DNA from 3 places in the Vreelandella sp. EE27 genome. Region 1 is predicted to be linked to each of the others. Evidence: predicted binding sites of a transcription regulator. Region 1 holds the regulator's gene; each other region holds the start of a gene.
What was found. The regulator LexA, encoded in region 1, represses DNA repair genes until DNA is damaged. The targets are predictions, from matches to a motif close to TACTGTNTANNTANACAGTA.
Positions count from the first base shown of each region.

Region 2: the regulator LexA is predicted to act here: its motif matches at 3,171-3,190, upstream of ACWHVV_RS05775 (LexA family protein).
Region 3: the regulator LexA is predicted to act here: its motif matches at 2,251-2,270, upstream of ACWHVV_RS06715 (PA0069 family radical SAM protein).

Region 1 is NZ_OZ309109.1:1,666,597-1,672,186, forward strand. Features, by position in the region: gene ACWHVV_RS08075 (ribonuclease J) at 1-266, opposite strand, end outside; gene purU (formyltetrahydrofolate deformylase) at 533-1,387, shown strand; gene lexA (transcriptional repressor LexA) at 1,628-2,302, opposite strand; gene ACWHVV_RS08090 (TetR/AcrR family transcriptional regulator) at 2,522-3,199, shown strand; gene ACWHVV_RS08095 (L,D-transpeptidase family protein) at 3,177-3,704, shown strand; gene nagZ (beta-N-acetylhexosaminidase) at 3,770-4,780, shown strand; gene ACWHVV_RS08105 (hypoxanthine-guanine phosphoribosyltransferase) at 4,880-5,458, shown strand; gene ppsR (posphoenolpyruvate synthetase regulatory kinase/phosphorylase PpsR) at 5,470-5,590, opposite strand, start outside.
Region 2 is NZ_OZ309109.1:1,196,301-1,201,890, reverse strand. Features, by position in the region: gene aroC (chorismate synthase) at 1-204, opposite strand, end outside; gene prmB (50S ribosomal protein L3 N(5)-glutamine methyltransferase) at 217-1,176, opposite strand; gene ACWHVV_RS05785 (Smr/MutS family protein) at 1,374-1,943, shown strand; gene ACWHVV_RS05780 (alpha/beta fold hydrolase) at 2,010-2,897, opposite strand; gene ACWHVV_RS05775 (LexA family protein) at 3,213-3,656, shown strand; gene ACWHVV_RS05770 (Y-family DNA polymerase) at 3,653-4,957, shown strand; gene ACWHVV_RS05765 (LBF_2804 family protein) at 4,999-5,590, shown strand, end outside.
Region 3 is NZ_OZ309109.1:1,391,137-1,396,726, reverse strand. Features, by position in the region: gene ACWHVV_RS06730 (cysteine hydrolase family protein) at 292-885, opposite strand; gene ACWHVV_RS06725 (nuclear transport factor 2 family protein) at 998-1,381, opposite strand; gene ACWHVV_RS06720 (hypothetical protein) at 1,555-1,995, opposite strand; gene ACWHVV_RS06715 (PA0069 family radical SAM protein) at 2,284-3,381, shown strand; gene ACWHVV_RS06710 (Na/Pi symporter) at 3,420-4,559, opposite strand; gene ACWHVV_RS06705 (hypothetical protein) at 4,967-5,203, opposite strand; gene ACWHVV_RS06700 (Na/Pi symporter) at 5,208-5,590, opposite strand, start outside.

The DNA of each region.
Region 1 (5,590 bases):
TGCTCGGCAAACTTGTGGCGTAAAAGGCCGGCGGCCAGGGGGGTGGCGTAAATCGGGCACTGCCACTTCGGCCAAAGCCAGGCGACCGCGCCGATATGGTCTTCATGGCCGTGGGTGATGTAGAGCGCCTGGGGGGTGATATCGAGCTCGGCCAGGGTCTGGGTATTGGGCACCTGAAGCGGGGCGCTGGGCAGATCCTGGCGAATCATCATGCCGCAATCAATGGCGATCCAGTGACCGTCATAACCATAAAGCGTCAGGTTCATTCCTATTTCACCACAGCCGCCAAGCGGCAGTATGCGCAAGGGTGGACGGCGGCGGGGACGAAGTTGAACGCGAGATGGATCCATTGATTATGAACAGCCTGAAAAGTAAGGCTTTAACTATACGGTAAGGCGGGGGCGGCTAACAATCATGGCGATGCCAGCCAGGCCCGCTTGCGCTACACTAGCGCCCTTGCTCAGCGCCACGACCCCCTTCATGGCGGACAAGGCCTGGCATTTTTAAAATCGTGTTTATATTGAGTGTATTTATGTCGCATTACTACCGTTTAGTGGTTTCCTGCCCGGACCAAGTGGGCATTGTGGCGCGTGTCTCCAGCTTCATCGCCCAGCACGGCGGCTCCATCACCGAGGCAAGCCAGCATTCGGATCTGCAAACGGGCCGGTTTTTCATGCGTTACGAGATTCTTGCCGATTCCATCGGTATGACCGCCGAGGCGCTCGAAGAGGCGTTCTCGCCGATCGCCAGCGCCTTCGACATGCAGTGGGCGCTGGTGGATACGCAAAAGCGGCGCAACGTGGTGATCATGGTCTCAAAAGAGTCCCACTGCCTGGTCGACCTGCTTTACCGCTGGCAGGCCGGCGAGCTCGACTGCAACATCGTGGGGATCATCTCCAACCACCCGGATATGCGCGCGCTGAGTGAGTGGTACCAGATTCCCTACTTTCACATTGCGGTCGACCCAGGCGACAAGCAGGCTTCGTTCGATGCGGTACAGGCGCAAATCGAGGCGCTCGAGGCGGACTGCATCGTGCTGGCGCGCTACATGCAGATTCTGCCGCCGGCGCTTTGTAGCCGCTACGCGGGCCAGGTCATCAACATCCATCATAGCTTTTTGCCCTCGTTTGCCGGTGCCAAGCCTTACCACCAGGCTTACGCGCGGGGCGTTAAGCTGATCGGTGCGACCTGCCACTACGTGACCGAGGAGCTGGATGCCGGCCCGATCATCGAGCAGGACATTCATCGGGTTAGCCACTGCCATACCCCGACGGATCTGGTGCGCTTTGGCCGCGACGTGGAAAAATCGGTGCTGGCGAGGGGGATTCGCTGGCATCTGGAAGATCGGGTGCTGATCGACGGCAACAAGACCGTCGTCTTTAACTAAAAAAAGCGGGGCACCGAAGTGCCCCGACTCAAGGCGGTTTTTATAGCGGGTGCGGTGCCGGGCAGCCCTACGCGAGGGCGCTGTGAATACCTCCCTGTACGCTACTTTCGCCATCCCTGGCGAAAGACCCTCGCGACGGGCTACCCGGCACGGTCAGTCAAAGTGCTTTAATTGAACCAAAAAGCGGGGGCACGCATCAGTGCCCCCGCTTTTTATGCAACGTTCAAACAGGCGAGTGGCTTAGCCGAGCGCTTGGCCGCTGCCGCCGCGAATCACGCCTACGCCCACACCTTCGATATCGAGCTGCTGGGTGCGCAGGTCGATTTCGATCGGGTCGAAGTCGCTGTTTTCAGCCAGTAGCGTTACCTGATGGCCGTCGCGCTTGAAGCGTTTGACGGTGACTTCGTCTTCAAGGCGTGCCACCACGATCTGGCCGTCGCGTACCCGCTCGGTGCGGTGCACGGCGAGCAGGTCGCCTTCCAGAATGCCGATATCTTTCATCGAAAGCCCGCGCACGCGCAGCAGGTAGTCCGCCTTGGGCGTGAAGTAGTCCGCCGGAAGCGGGCAGTAGCGGTCGATGTGCTCGGCGGCCAGAATCGGGTTGCCCGCAGCGACTTCGCCAATGATGGGCAAGCCGTTTGCCGGCGTTTCGCCGCTTTCGTTGGCAGCCGGCGCCGGCTCACTGGTTTCGGTGCCTTCCTGGTTGGGTAGGCGAATACCCCGGGAAGTGTGGCGAATGATACGAATCGCGCCTTTGCGCTCGAGGGCGCGAAGGTGTTCTTCCGCCGCGTTGGGTGAGCGAAAGCCCAAAGCCTTGGCGATCTCGGCCCGGGTGGGCGGGTAGCCAAGCTCATTCATGGTTTTAACGATAAAGTCAAAAACGTGCTGTTGACGTACTGTAAGAGGACGGGACATGTCTGACTCCAGCGTAAAAGGGTAACTAAAAAGGTGACTCGATATATATGTGTTTAAGTATACAGTATGTTCCTCTGTCCAGTATATGACTCAAGCCACGGATTATAAAGCCGTTCGGGCATCGAGTGGGGGAGTTCACCCTTTCTGGCGATTGAGACTGGCGCGTTAATGGCCTACTATTTTGCGATGTTTTAAACACTCGTTTTTCTGGAGGGCGCCATGGCGCAATCTGATACGGTCACGCGTATCCTGGATACTGCGGAGGTGCTGTTCGCTGAACGCGGCTTTGCCGAGACCTCGCTTCGTAATATCACCAGCAAGGCACGGGTGAATCTGGCCGCCGTGAACTACCACTTCGGTTCCAAGAAAGCGCTGATTCAGGCCGTATTCGCGCGCTATCTCGATCCTTTCAGCCAGCGCTTTCACGAAGCCCTGGACGCGCTGCACGAGCGCTACGGCGAGGAGGACATTCCCCTCGAAGTGCTGCTCGAAGCCATGGCGACCACGGTGCTGACGGTGCCCGCCGAGCGCAATAGCCTCAAGGTTTTCATGCGCCTTTTGGGTTTGGCCTATAGCCAGGCCCAGGGGCATCTGCGCCGCTATATTCAGCAGCAGTACGGCGATGTGTTCACCCGTTTCGTCGAGCTCGTTCGTCGGGCAACGCCGGAGCTTCCCGACGCGGAACGCTTCTGGCGGCTGCACTTCATGCTGGGCACGGTGATCTTCACGCTTTCCGGGCTCGATGCGCTGCGCGATATCGCCGCCAAGGAGTACAACGAGCAGGTCTCGGTGCGCGATCTTGTCCGGCGGCTACGCCCGGTGGTGGTTTCCGCCATGAACGCGCCGCTTCCCCCCGCTTTGGAGGAGCCTGCGTATGCTGACGCCCAATCTGGCTGATCTTCCCCCCGTCGATGGCCCTTGGCTCGAGGTCGACCTCGCCACCCAGCACCTGCGCTGCTGGCAGGGCCAGGCGGTGGTACACGAGTGCGCCGTCTCGACCGGTGAAAACGGCGTAGGGCAAAACGAGGGCAGTGGTCAGACGCCCCGTGGCTGGCACTACGTGCGCGCCGCGATCGGCGAAGGCTTGCCGGAAAATGCGGTATTTCGCGGGCGGCGCTTCACCGGGGAAGTCTTTACCCCGGAACTCGGCGCGCAGAATCCGCAGCGTGACTGGATTCTGACGCGTATTCTCTGGCTTTGCGGGCTCGAGCGCGGCGTTAACCGCGCAGGCCAGACCGACTCCCAGCGCCGCTATATCTATCTTCACGGCACGCCGCCAGACCAACCCATGGGTATAGCCGCCTCCCACGGCTGCATTCGCCTGCGCAATGACGATCTGCTCGCGGTGTTCGCTTTCGCAGCCCCAGGCACCCCGGTGTGGCTCAACGCCGCGGGGCTTTAACGCCGGATTTTGTTTAAGGCCGCCGATCGACTAGAATTGGCGGCCGTTTTATTGGATGCAAGCCGATGACGCAACCGCCAGGCCCGGTCATGCTCGACCTCGAAGGGCCCGCTATCACGCAAGCTGAAAAAGCCTTGTTGGCCGACCCCGCCGTGGGTGGGGTCATTTTGTTTGCGCGCAACGTAGAAAGTGCCGAGCAGGTCAGCGCGCTTTGCCAAAGCATTCGCCGGTTAAGGCCCGATCTGCTGCTGGGCATCGACCAGGAAGGCGGGCGCGTTCAGCGCATCAAAAAAGGCGTTACGCGGCTTCCCGCGATGGCGCGCATTGGCGAGGTCTACGCCCAAGACGCGGATGCCGGGATACAGCTGGCCATCGATGCCGGCTGGCTGCTGGGCATGGAGATGGCGGCCTGCGGGCTCGATATTAGCTTCGCCCCGGTGCTCGATGTCGAAAGCGGGGTTTCCAGCGTGATCGGCGATCGAAGCTTCAGTCAGGACCCCGAACACGTCGCCGAGCTCGGCGGACGCTTCATCCAGGGCCTGCACGAAGCGGGTATGGCCGCGGTAGGCAAACACTTTCCCGGCCACGGCGGCATCGAAGCCGACACCCATCATAGCGTTGCCGACGACCCGCGCCCGTTAAGCGAGCTCAAGGCGCGGGATCTGGTGCCTTTCACCCGCCTGGCCGCCCAGCTCGACGGCGTCATGCCCGCCCATGTGGTTTTTAGCGCTTTCGATCAGCGCCCGGCGGGCTTCTCGCCGAACTGGCTCGGAATGCTCAGAGAGTCGCTGGGCTTCAAGGGGGCGATCTTTTCCGACGATTTGACCATGGCCGGTGCCCACGTGGCCGGCGGGCCGGTGGAGCGCGCCCGCGCCGCGCTGGCTGCCGGCTGCGACATGCTGCTGGTATGTAACGATCGTGGCGCCGCGCTCGAGGTGGTCGCCCACTGTCAGGGGCTCGAGAGCAAACGCGCCGGCAAGCTTCGCTACGCCCGCGCCCGGCCGGACCTCGCGGCGTTGCCCGCGCTCAAGCGCTGGCGCCGCGCCAATGCACGCCTGGGCGAGCTGGCCGACTAGCCCGCGCCGCCTTAAACACCTTTTTCTCGTTCGAAGCGCCGATGTATCGCCGGCGCTTTTATTTTTTGAACCTTGATCGCTTGATACCGGAGCCCTTCGATGAACAAACTCGATAAAGAAGCCCTTGAATCCCTGGATTCAATGCGCGAGCTGATGGATAACGCCGACTGCCTGATCACCCAGGCGCAGGTCGAGGAAGCTCTCGATCACATGGCCGAAGCCATCACGCGGGATTTGGGTGACAAGCTGCCGGTGTTTTATTGCGTGATGAACGGCGGGCTGATCACCACCGGTCATCTGCTGACCCGGCTGGGCTTTCCGCTGGAAGTCGACTACCTGCACGCTACGCGCTACCGCAACGAACTGCGCGGCGGCGAGCTTTTCTGGCGGGTCTCGCCGGAGGTGCCGATGGCCGGGCGCCACGTGGTGATCATCGACGACATCCTCGACGAAGGCTCGACCCTGGCGGCGATTCTGGACTACTGCCAACAGGCTCAGGCGGCGAGCGTCACTACCGCCGTGCTGGTCGATAAACAGCACGACCGCAAGGCGGTGCCGGGGCTCAAGGCCGACTACTGCGGCCTGGAAGTAGCGGATCGTTACGTGTTCGGTTTCGGCATGGACTACAAGGGTTACTGGCGCAACGCCCCGGGTATCTTCGCGCCCAAGGGGCTATGAGCCTTACCCCTTTAGCGGGGCGAAAAACGCCGCGTTAGCCCGGTTTCGGCGATCATGCGCGTGGAGATCTCCTCGATCGAGAAGCGGGTGGTATCGATGAACGGAATGCCAAGCGTGCGGTAAAGCGCGCTT
Region 2 (5,590 bases), 470 kb from region 1:
GAGAATGCGTACCTCGTCCGGCTCTTTGCGCTGGGTGGTATGGCGCGAGCTTCCCGGCCGGCGACGGTCGAGCTCGGCTTGAAGATCCTGCTCGTTGATCTCGATCCCTGGTGGGCAGCCATCCACGATGGCGCCCAGCGCCGGTCCGTGACTCTCGCCGAAGGTGGTCACGCTGAAGAGTTTGCCAAACGTATTGCCAGACATGGAGACGATTCCTTACGCAAATGACGCCGCGTGGGCGTCGAGTTCAGCGGCGCTGATGGCAAAAACGCCCTGGCCGCCATGCTCGAATTCGAGCCACATGAAGCCAACCTCGGGAAAGGCCTCTTCGACGTGACGATCAGAATTACCGACTTCGACGATCAGCCAGCCGTCGTCGCTCAAGTAACCCCGTGCCTGGCGCAGAATGCGCCGCACGATATCCAGCCCGTCAGCGCCGGCGCCCAGGGCAAGCGCGGGCTCGTGGCTAAACTCCGCCGGCATGGTGGCCAGGTCCTGGGCATCGACGTAGGGCGGGTTGGAGACGATCAAATCGAAACGCTGACCTTCCAAGCCATCGAACACGTCGGACTCTACGGCGCGCACTCGGTCGCCCACGTCGTGGCGGGTGATATTTTGGCGCGCCACCGCCAGCGCGTCCTGGCTGATATCGGCAAGCGTGACGTGGCAGGTGGGCAGCGTAAGCGCCGTGGCGATACCGATACAGCCCGAACCGGTGCACAGATCGAGCACGTGCTCGGGGGGCTCTTCATCGAACCAGGCGCCGAAGCCATCCAGGATCAACTCGGCAATGGGCGAGCGAGGAATCAACACGCGCTCGTCCACATCAAAAGGAAAACCGGCGAAAAACGCCTCGCCCAGCAGATACGGAAGCGGCGCACGCGTCTCGACGCGCCTGCGCACCAGCTCCACGATACGCTGGCGCTCGACGGGCAAAAGCCGTGCGTCCTGCACACCGGGGTCGACGTTCCAGGGCAGGTGCAGCGCCCCCAAACATAGCGCAACCGCTTCATCCCAGGGGGCGTCGGTGCCGTGACCGTAGTGAAGACCCGCCACGTAAAATTCGCTGGTCGCCCAGCGCAGATAATCGCGCAGCGTGATCAAGTCGCTGGTTAACGCCGACTCCGGCAGAGTAAGCGTCGAGGGAGAGGTCTCGGCATTGAGGTGCGTGGTCACAAGGGCTCCTGGCTGAGCGCGCGGCGGCGTAAAGCCTTACCGCCGCGGGGTTTTAAAAACGTCGCTTGGTAAACGCCGCTGTGTAAAAATCGTTAAATAATTGTACCTTCGACGCCGCCCGGTTCACAGCGCCGTTAGGGCCGCTATACTGTGCGTTTTCAAGCCACTTTTCACCCCGCTATTTTTGTGAGCCCCCCATGTCGCGACGCCGCCACTCGCCCAACGATGAAGATATCAGCGCCTTTCGCCAGGCGCTTCAGGAGGCGGGCGTGCGGCGTCTCATTAGCAATCAGGCGGACCCGGGCAAACCCAAGCGCGAAAAAGACGCCCAGGCCGCCCGGCGCCAGGCCGCGGTCAAAGGCGGCGACCAGACCGCGACCGGGCGCACCTCCGATGGCCGCGTGGAGCCAGTGCGCCCATCGGAATACCTGGAATTCACCATTCCCGATCTGCCCTACCGCACGTTTAGCCAGCTAAAGCGTGGCCAAACCGCCTGGCAGGCGGGGCTCGACCTGCACGGCTATACCCTGGAAGAGGCCCGCCTGGAGCTCGAGAGTTTTCTTCGCGACGCCGCTGAGCAAAAACTTCACTGCGTGCTGGTAGTGCACGGCAAGGCCTGGGGCGCCACGGCGGACTTCCCCGTTCTCAAAAGCCATACCAACGCCTGGCTCAGAGAATGGCCGGGGGTACTGGCATTTTGCTCCGCCGTGGAGGGTGATGGCGGCACCGGCGCGGTGTACGTACTGCTTAGAAAGCGTGGGCCGTAAACGCGGCTGACAGCCACTTCTGACATGCGCCGCTCGAGGGTTTCACACTCCTTTCGAGCCTGCTCATCACTGCCCGTGCTTGCCGGCTTCGCGTTCGCAATATTCACCTATCACACTGGCGACCGTTTCCACGGCTTCGGGCTCCAGGTGCAGGTGGTGGCCACCCGACACTATCTGGCGCGTCAAGTGCCTCACCGCCTGGCGGGCCTTCTCCGACCAGCGCCGCGCGGCCAAAATGCCTTTGTCTCCCTCGATTAGCAGGACCGGGGACTGTATACCGGCCAGCAGCGCCAGCACCTGCTCCGGGGTGAAGCGCACCAGCGACGGTTTGAGCAGGCGGCTGTCGGTGCGCATTTCGATAGTGCCCTCGACGTTCGCCTGGGTGTTGCGCTCGACCACCGGGTAGATAGTGGCGCGGGTCACCGAGGTAACGCCACCGGCCACCCGGGCGGCCACCGCGCCTTCGATATCGGCGTAGCGCGGCGGCCTGGAGACCGGGCGCCGGTAAGCCAACAGCCCTTTACGTAGCTGCTCGGTGCTCTCGCGGGCCTCGGTGTTGAGCGCGCCCAGCCCGTCGATCAGCAGAAGTTTCTCTACCCGCTCGGGGAGGGCGGCGGCCAACACGCAGCTCACCGCCGCGCCCATGGAGTGGGACAGCAGCGTGGCGCGCTCGAGGCCGAGCTCGTCCAGGGCGTCGAGCACGTCGAAGGTATAATCCCACAGGGCGTAGTCGGCGTTCGCCGGGCCGTGTGCGGAGTGGCCGTGGCCGCGAAAATCGATTGCCACGATGCGGATATCGAGGGCGCGAACCAGAAGCGGCGCCAGCCGTGTAAAGCTTGCGGCGTTGTCCAGCCAGCCGTGCAAGGCAAGCCAAGCCGGCGCATCGGGCCGCCCCCAGGCAAGCCCCGCCAAGCGGCCACCGGCCAGTGAAAGCGGCCTTGCGGCGTCGTTCATGAGCAGTGCCTCGTCGTATTCATACGCATTTACCTTGATGACGCTTTATAGCGTAAACGTTACCATGCCAGGCCCAACGCCTGGACCGCTTCAAGCGCCCCTTTTTTAAAAAATTCCTGCCTAATGAGTACCGTTATGAAACCTCGTCGTGATACCCGCGTTCGCAATACCGTGTTTTTTATCGCCGTGATCAGCGCCATCGTCGTGGGGCTTTGGCTCGCCCGCTGAGAAAGCGCAAACCGTGACACTTGCATTTTTCTCCTCGAAAACAAATACTGTATATACATACATTACTTTATTCTCGAGGACGTCACGATGCCGTCTCAACCCGCCCACGTTGCGACAGCCTGGCCGTTAACCTTTCAACCGCTGGCGTTTCCCGGCCTGTACGCGCGTGCCGGGTTTAGCGGCTTTCCCTCCCCCGCCCAGGATTACGAGCAGCGCACGCTGGATTTGAACACGCGGCTGATCAAGAATCCGACGCAGACGTTTTACCTGACCGCCACCGGCGACAGCATGGAGGGCTGGGGCATCTTCGATAACGACCTGCTGGTCGTGGACCGCAGCATCCAGCCGCGCCTTGGCCATATTCTGGTGGCCATGTTCGATGACGAAGTGCTGATCAAGCGCTACGCGCTGCATGGCGGCACGCCGCATCTGTGCTCTGCCCACCCGCGCTACCCGCCGCTGCCTCTGGAAGGCAGCGACTGCCAGCTTTGGGGCGTGGTGCGCGCGGTCATCCACGAGTACATGCCATGATCGGCTTGGTCGATGCCAACAACTTCTACGTTAGCTGCGAGCGCGTCTTTCAGCCCGACCTCGAAGGCCGGCCCGTCGGCGTGATGTCCAATAACGACGGCTGCATCATCGCCCGCTCGGAAGAGATGAAAGCCATGGATATCCCCATGGGCGTGCCCGCTTTCAAGCTCGAAACGCTGCGCCGCCAGGGGCGTATCCACCTGAAATCGTCCAACTACGAGCTTTACGGGGATATGTCTGGAAGGCTTTGCCAGCTCTTGCGCGACGCCTGCCCGGCGGTGGCGCCCTACTCCATCGACGAAATGTTCGTCTATCTCGACGGGTTGAGCCCGGCGCAGTGCCAGGCCATTGGTGAGGCGCTGCGTCGGCGCATTCGCCGCCATTTGGGGCTCCCCGTCTGCGTGGGGCTCGCCCCCACCCATACGCTTGCCAAACTGGCCAACCACTACGCCAAAAAGCGCGCCCACTACCAGGGCGTGTGCCTGCTGCACGCCGACTCCCAGGAGAGCGCCGCGCTTTTAAAGCAGACCCCGGTAAGCGCGGTGTGGGGCATTGGCCGACGGCTGGCCGAGCGGCTGGCGGTCAACCAGATCCGCACCGCCTGGGAGCTTCGCGAGTGCAACCATCACGATCTACGGCGGCGCTTTTCCGTGGTGCTGGCGCGTACTGCGCTGGAGCTTCGCGGCACGCCGTGTCTTGAAATGAACGCGGTGAACGAGCCGCGCCAGCGCATCATGACCTCGCGCTCGTTCGGCCGACCGACCGGCGTTAAAGCGGACCTTCACCACGCGCTCAGCCGCCACGCCCAGCGCAGCGCCGAGAAACTCCGTGAGCAGCGAAGCCTGGCGCGGGCGGTGATGATTTTTCTCAGCACCAATCGCCACCGCCAGGACCAGCCGCAGTACTTCCCCCACGCGATGATGGCGCTGGCCTCGCCAAGCGACGATACGCGAGTAATGCTTAGCGCCGTGCGCGAAGGCCTCGAGCAAATATATCGCCCGAACCATCGCTTCATGAAAGCAGGCGTGATGCTTTTGGACCTGGTCGATGCCGAGCAGTATCAGCTGTCGCTTTTGCATCAGCCCCCGCGCCATCAGCACCACCCCGCGCTGATGGCCACCATGGACGATATCAATCAGCGCATGGGCCAGGGCAAGATCGGCTTTGGCGCCGCCCCGGAAAAAGCCGCCTGGCATTTACGCTGCGCCCACCGCTCGAACCGCTTTACCACCCGCTGGGACGAATTGATGCGCGCGGGTACCCATCCGGGTGCAATCAAAGCGTGTACTACGCGAAAGTAGCCGCTACCCTGTAGGGCAAATACAAAGTCTATTTGGTGACCATGCCGCTTACCCGCCCCGACCAAGAATTTGCCCCCTCCCCGGATATCATGCAGCGCTGGGCGAGCCGCCACATCGGCCGCCGTCTCACCCGCCATACCGCGCTTACCGAGCCCGACCGGGCCGCGGTCAAGAAAAGCCGGCGCTGGGTGATCCTGTGGGCGGCCATGGCGGGGATTATTTCGGGCACGCTGATTGGCGGCTCCGAGTGGTGGATGCGCCAGGTGCTGGTCAGCGATTGGGCGTCTTTATCGTTTCGCGAACAGCTGCCCTACTGGGCCGGCTACATGGTGTTTGCCGGCTTCGTAACGCTACTGGAAATCGGCTTTCTCTACTGGAACGCGCTGCGCGGCGTAGCACGGGTGAGCTACTTTGCCGGTTTGAACTACAGCAGCGAGTCGCCCCAGCCGCCAACGGTCGAGTTGACCCTCCAGGGGGTAGCGCGCGTGGCGCTGGAGTACCCAAGCCCGGGGAGTCTGATCTACGGCGTCGACCCGCACGCCTACCTGCACGGCTGGAAGCTGACCCTGCGCATGCTGCTTTATCGGCTCAAGGTCAGCATGAGCAGCTTTTTGCTGCGTATGGTCATGCGCC
Region 3 (5,590 bases), 280 kb from region 1:
CCCTCACCTGCATAACAGTGATTATATAGTCGGCTGCATAACCTCAATAAACGTGCCGGCGCGTTCATCGAGGTTATGTAGCCGTCTTGATAAAACCTACCCTATTGATTCTACTGAAAGCAAAGCAAATTTCGGCTATCTAACCAAAATTCGCGTCCGTACCGCGAGGCTTTATTGTTCATACCCAAACGTGGTGGCGCTAGGTCATCAGCACTTCTATACACCGAGAACATGCCAAGCGAAGCGAGCAGCGCCGCAATCCTTAGCATTGATATAAACGTGTAGCGCGGGCTACTCGAAAAACGGCGGCGCGTGCTTGTTAGCGCCTGCGTTTTCAGCCTCGTTCAAAATATCCTCGACGCTTTTGATAGTCGCATATTCACCCTCGAGATTGGCAAGCGACATGGAGTGAACGTCATGGGCGCTGCGCTGGGTGCCCGCAAAATCGCGTTTGGCGAAGGTGAACGTGGCATCTGCCACCACCTGCACCGCAAAGCCCAGGTTACCCGCAGTACGGGCGGTGGCTTCGACCGAGTTGCTGGTACTCACGCCGACGATCACCAGCCGCTGTATGTCGCGAACGCGCAGCCAGCGTTCCAGCCCCGAGTGGATAAAGGCGTCCGGCACGTTCTTCTCGACCACGTGCTCGCTGGCCAGGGGCTCGAGCGTCGGTTGAAACTCGGCGCCGGGCTGGCCGGGCCAGAACGGTGAACTCGGGGAGCGGGAGATATGGCGGACATGCACGATGGGCGCTCCGGCTTTGCGCCAAACACCCAGCAGGCGCTGGATATTGGCTTCCGCTTGGGGATTGTTGCGCTCCCCCACCGCGGGGTCTTGCATGCCGCGCTGCATGTCGATGATGAGTAAAGCGGGTAAGGCGTGCATGGCGTGGCGCTCCTTGTTAAGCCTGGCGGCCGGGCCAAAAGCGGCTAAACGGAGGGCCCGGCCTGGCTTGATCCTACGAAGCGCCGGGCGCCCCGCAGGATGTGAGCCCGTCTTACAGCATGCGGGGAATTTGCGAGGAGTGGTGATGCAGAATGGGGGCTTCCTTGGAAAGATCGACCACGTAGCTAAAGCGTGCCTCGAAGTTCAAGAGCTCGCCTTCGACCTCGAAGCGCCAGTTGTAAAGGCCGGTCAGCGAGCAAAGTGTCTCGGACATTTCCTGAATGATCAGGGTTTTTTCGTGCAGGGTGATGCTCAAACCCGGGCGGGCGCCGAGGCGCTCGAAATAGTCGCGGTGTTTTTCGCTGTTATTGGCGATTCGGTTCGAAAAGGTCGGGATTAGTACGGCGTTGTCATCGTAGAGGGCGAGCAGCGCTTCTACATCGGCGTCGTTGATCGCTTGCATCCACTCATTCAGCACGTCGTGCGGTGTTCTCATCTTAAACCTCTTCAACAGATAGCGGTGACTTGACGCCGCGGGCTCATACGGCGGTGACCTGACTTGATACGGCAGTTACATCCAATACAGCGAGCCCTTCGCCTTCACGGAAAAGACGTTACACGGTATGTTACCGAAATAGCGCCGCCCTCGCATGTCAAGTTCGCTTAGCGCTAGAAGTGTTTGAAGCGGTAAAAGAGCTTTTGCAAGAAGCTCGAGCCCAACATCAGGGCCAGGCTAAGTATTAAAACGGCCAAAGAGGCATAGGTGACGCCTCCGCCCCACTCCCAGCGCGATATTACATTGCCGACTTGCTGAACGAACAGATAGACGCCGATCAAGAAGCTGCCCGCGCGAACAAGCCCTGCTTCGTCAACGGATGCATCTGCCTGGGTATCGCTTTGGTGTATTTTTTGCGCAATGGTCGGCGCCTTCAGCCAGAGTACCGCACCGATCAAAAGAGATACCACCAGGCTTGTCACCATCACGGGGAGCCACGGGGACTCCAACTCTGCCGTAAAGATGTTTTGAAGCGAGAAAGCTAAAGTGTAGAGCGGAGAAACCACCAGATAGATGGCAAGAACACGTATCAGGAGAACGGAGAAAGCGTGCATCGAATGCTCCTTAAAAAAATTCCCATGATACGGTTCTTGGATGTGTTCTAAAACATACTAAAACGCCCCGGCGATATACCACTAATGACGACGGTCAACGCACTGCGTTTGAACGTTTGCCTATAACTTTCCCGACTGGCTGTGATCCCGCTAATTAACCTAAAAGCCACTAATGACAGTTTGGTGTATATAAGCACTACTTTTATAAAATTACGCAGTTAAGGATGGCACTTGCGCTGTAGAGGCATCGTTATATACTGTATTTATATACACTATAAGGATGCAGCGATGGCGCAACCTCTCACGCCCCAAGGCAAGGCGCCTTTTAAAGGCCGAGGCGCCACCTTCGACCCGCACAACCGCTTCGCGCCCTCGAAAAGCGAATACGAGTCCGATGGCTGGTGGCAGGAGGAGGCGCCCACCTCGCTTGCCACCGAAATACGCGAAGAGCCGAGTAAAAGCGCGCTTGCCTGGAACAGCTCGCCGGATCTCTCCTTTGATCGCTCCTTGAACCCGTACCGCGGCTGCGAGCATGGCTGTATCTACTGCTTTGCTCGCCCTTCTCACGCCTATTGGGATATGTCGCCAGGGCTCGATTTCGAGACGAAACTGATTGCCCGGACCGGGTTGGTCGAGCATTTGAAAGAGGAGCTGAGCCACCCGGGCTATATCTGCCGCCCTATCAACCTGTCGGGCAATACCGACTGCTACCAGCCCATCGAGGCGAAACACCAAACCACCCGGCGCCTATTAGAGCTTTTATACCAATGCCGCCATCCGGTCACGCTGGTGACCAAAGGCACACTCGTTCTGCGCGATATCGAGCTTTTAGCGCAAATGGCCGAGCACCGCCTGGTGCGCGTGCTGGTCAGCCTGACCAGCCTGGATGCAAATTTGAAGCGCACGCTGGAGCCACGCGCAGCCTCGCCCCAGGCGCGGCTGAAGGTGATCCGCGAGCTCAACACGGCGGGTATCCCGGTGGGTGTGCTGGTCTCGCCGGTGATTCCCGGGCTTACCGATCACGAGATCGAGCGGTTAGTCGAGGCCGCGAGCCGCTCTGGCGCGCGCACGGCAAACTGGATGCTGTTGCGCTTGCCCCGTGAGGTCGCGCCGCTGTTCGAAGAGTGGCTGGTCACCCACTACCCCGAGCGCGCCGACAAGGTGATGAGCCTGATTCGCCAGTGCCGTGGCGGTAAAACCAACGAGGCGGCGTTTGGCAAGCGTTTTCGCGGCGAAGGGGTGTTCGTCGATATGATCGACCAGCGTTTCAAGCGCGCCAGCCGTCAGTGGGGTATGCAGCCCCGGGCCGAGCAGGGCCTCAATACCCGGGACTTCAGAGCACCCCACGCTCAGGGCGATCTATTCGACTTGGCCGGTCCCGGCTAACGTTGGTGCGTTCGCAGCTCGTCGAGCTATTCAGGGCATTATCCGGCTATGACGGTAATGGCAATCAACAAGGCGGGCAGCGCGATAAACACGCCCAGCACCCACACACCGGCGACTTCTTTGCGCTCGACGCTGGCCCGGCCCAACCACTGGGCACCTTTGACCGGCAGCAGGCGTAAAAACGGTATTCCACCGATAATCAACACGGCAAACACGTTGAACAGCAGATGCACCAGAGCGATTTCCAACGCCAGCAGCGCCGTGGGGCCGCTGATGGCCGTCGCCGCGAGCAGTGCGGTCATGGTGGTCCCCAGGTTACTGCCAATCGTGAAGGGATAGATTTGGCGTAGGGTAAACGCACCGGAGCCGGCCATGGGCACCGTCAGGCTGGTGGTCGTCGACGAAGACTGCACCAGTAGCGTCACCAGCGCGCCGGACATAACACCGGTGATCGAGCCGCGCCCGATGGCGCTGAGCATGATCTGCCGGGCGCGCCCGACCATCAGCCTTGATAACAGCTTGCCGATGTAGCGAATGGTGAGAAAGATCATCGCGACCCCCACGAGGATCAGGGCGGCGCCCAACGCCACCTCCGGAAGACGCGAAAGCGCACTCGCCACAAAATCCGCGACCGGGTCGGTCGCCTGACCGACGAAATTGACGCGCTCGAGGGAAAGGTCTGCATCCCCGTAAAAGAGCACCGCCACGCGTTCGGCCAGGCGCTCCAGTGGGCTGAATAGAATCTCGATGGGCAGCAGGATGGCGACCGCTAACAGGTTGAAAAAGTCGTGCATCGTCGCGGCGGCAAAGGCGCGGCGAAACGCGTTATCGTCTTTCACATGGCCAAGGCTTACCAGGGTGCTGGTTAAGGTGGTGCCCACATTGGCGCCCATGATCATGGGCACCGCCAGCGCCACGGGCAGCCCGCCGGCGACCATACCGACAATCACCGAGGTGACCGTGGAGGAGGATTGAATCAGCGCCGTCGTGATAATGCCGATCATCAGCCCCACGAAGGGGTTGGTGGCAAAGGCGAAGAGCTGTTCGGCTTGATCGCCCAGGCTTTGCTGGAAACCCTCGCCGACGATGGATACCGCACAAATCAGAAAATAAACGAGCAGCGCAAGCGCCAGCCATTGCCCCAGCTGGCCGCGTCGTATTTTTTGTTGATGGTGCATGACGTTACTCTCTGCCCGGCGCCTGGCCGTCTCTACCATGGTGAGACGCTCCAGCGGCTTATACGCATCAAAGCGCTAGGCTCTGTCTGAAAAGTGCCTGCGCTCGACAATACGGCGTTAAAAATTGGCTCAAAATACTCATTTACACATGTAAACTCCGTTTTTTCGCCAATTTTTGCCTTGTCTTGTCTTCGCTCGTCGACTTTTCAGACAGACCCTAAACGCTTTAGCCTGCACCATCAACGTGACATACTGGTGACAAGGACGCCGTGTCGTCTTTGCCAGTTTGTCTGCCGCTACATCATCGAAAACCGGGGGCGATCACCCGCGCCTTGGGTCGCCACCCCCGAGAAGAAGATCATCTCGGTGATGGCGAAACTTCAGAAGGGCCTTGCATGCGCTGAATATCAGCGCTCGCCGCGGCGTTCGCGTAGCTCGCTGAGCACCAGTGCAAAAAAGCCGCGAATTTCCTGAAGCCTGGGCCGGGCCTCGTGAATTAACGTATCCACCGACTCGATCTCGCGGTGCTGGTCCTCACGGGCGGCGAGCTCGGTTCTGATCTCCTCTATCAGTTCGGCGGAGTCGTTCAACATGGCCTTGAGCTCGGCGGTTGATGTGCTTTCGAGGCGTTGTTCAAAACTCATGGCGTTATCCTAGCATCGTCGTAATGGCAATGAGCGCTGCGGGCAGCGCAACGAAAGCACCCAGCACCCAGGCGGCCGCCAATGTTTTACGCTCGGCGGCCAGGTCGCCGAGCCGCCGGGCCCCCTTGACGGGCAGCAGGCGTAAAAACGGCAGACCGCCAATGATGAGGATGGCAAAGAGGTTAAAGAAGAGGTGAACCAGGGCGATTTCCAACGCCAGCATAGCGTGCTCGCCACTCACGGCGGTTGCAGCCAGCAAAGCGGTAAAGGTGGTACCGACGTTCCCGCCCAGGGTGAAGGGGTAGATCTGCCTTAACGTAAAGGTGCCGGAGCCCGCCAGCGGGACCATCAAGCTGGTCGTGGTCGACGAGGACTGTACCAGAATGG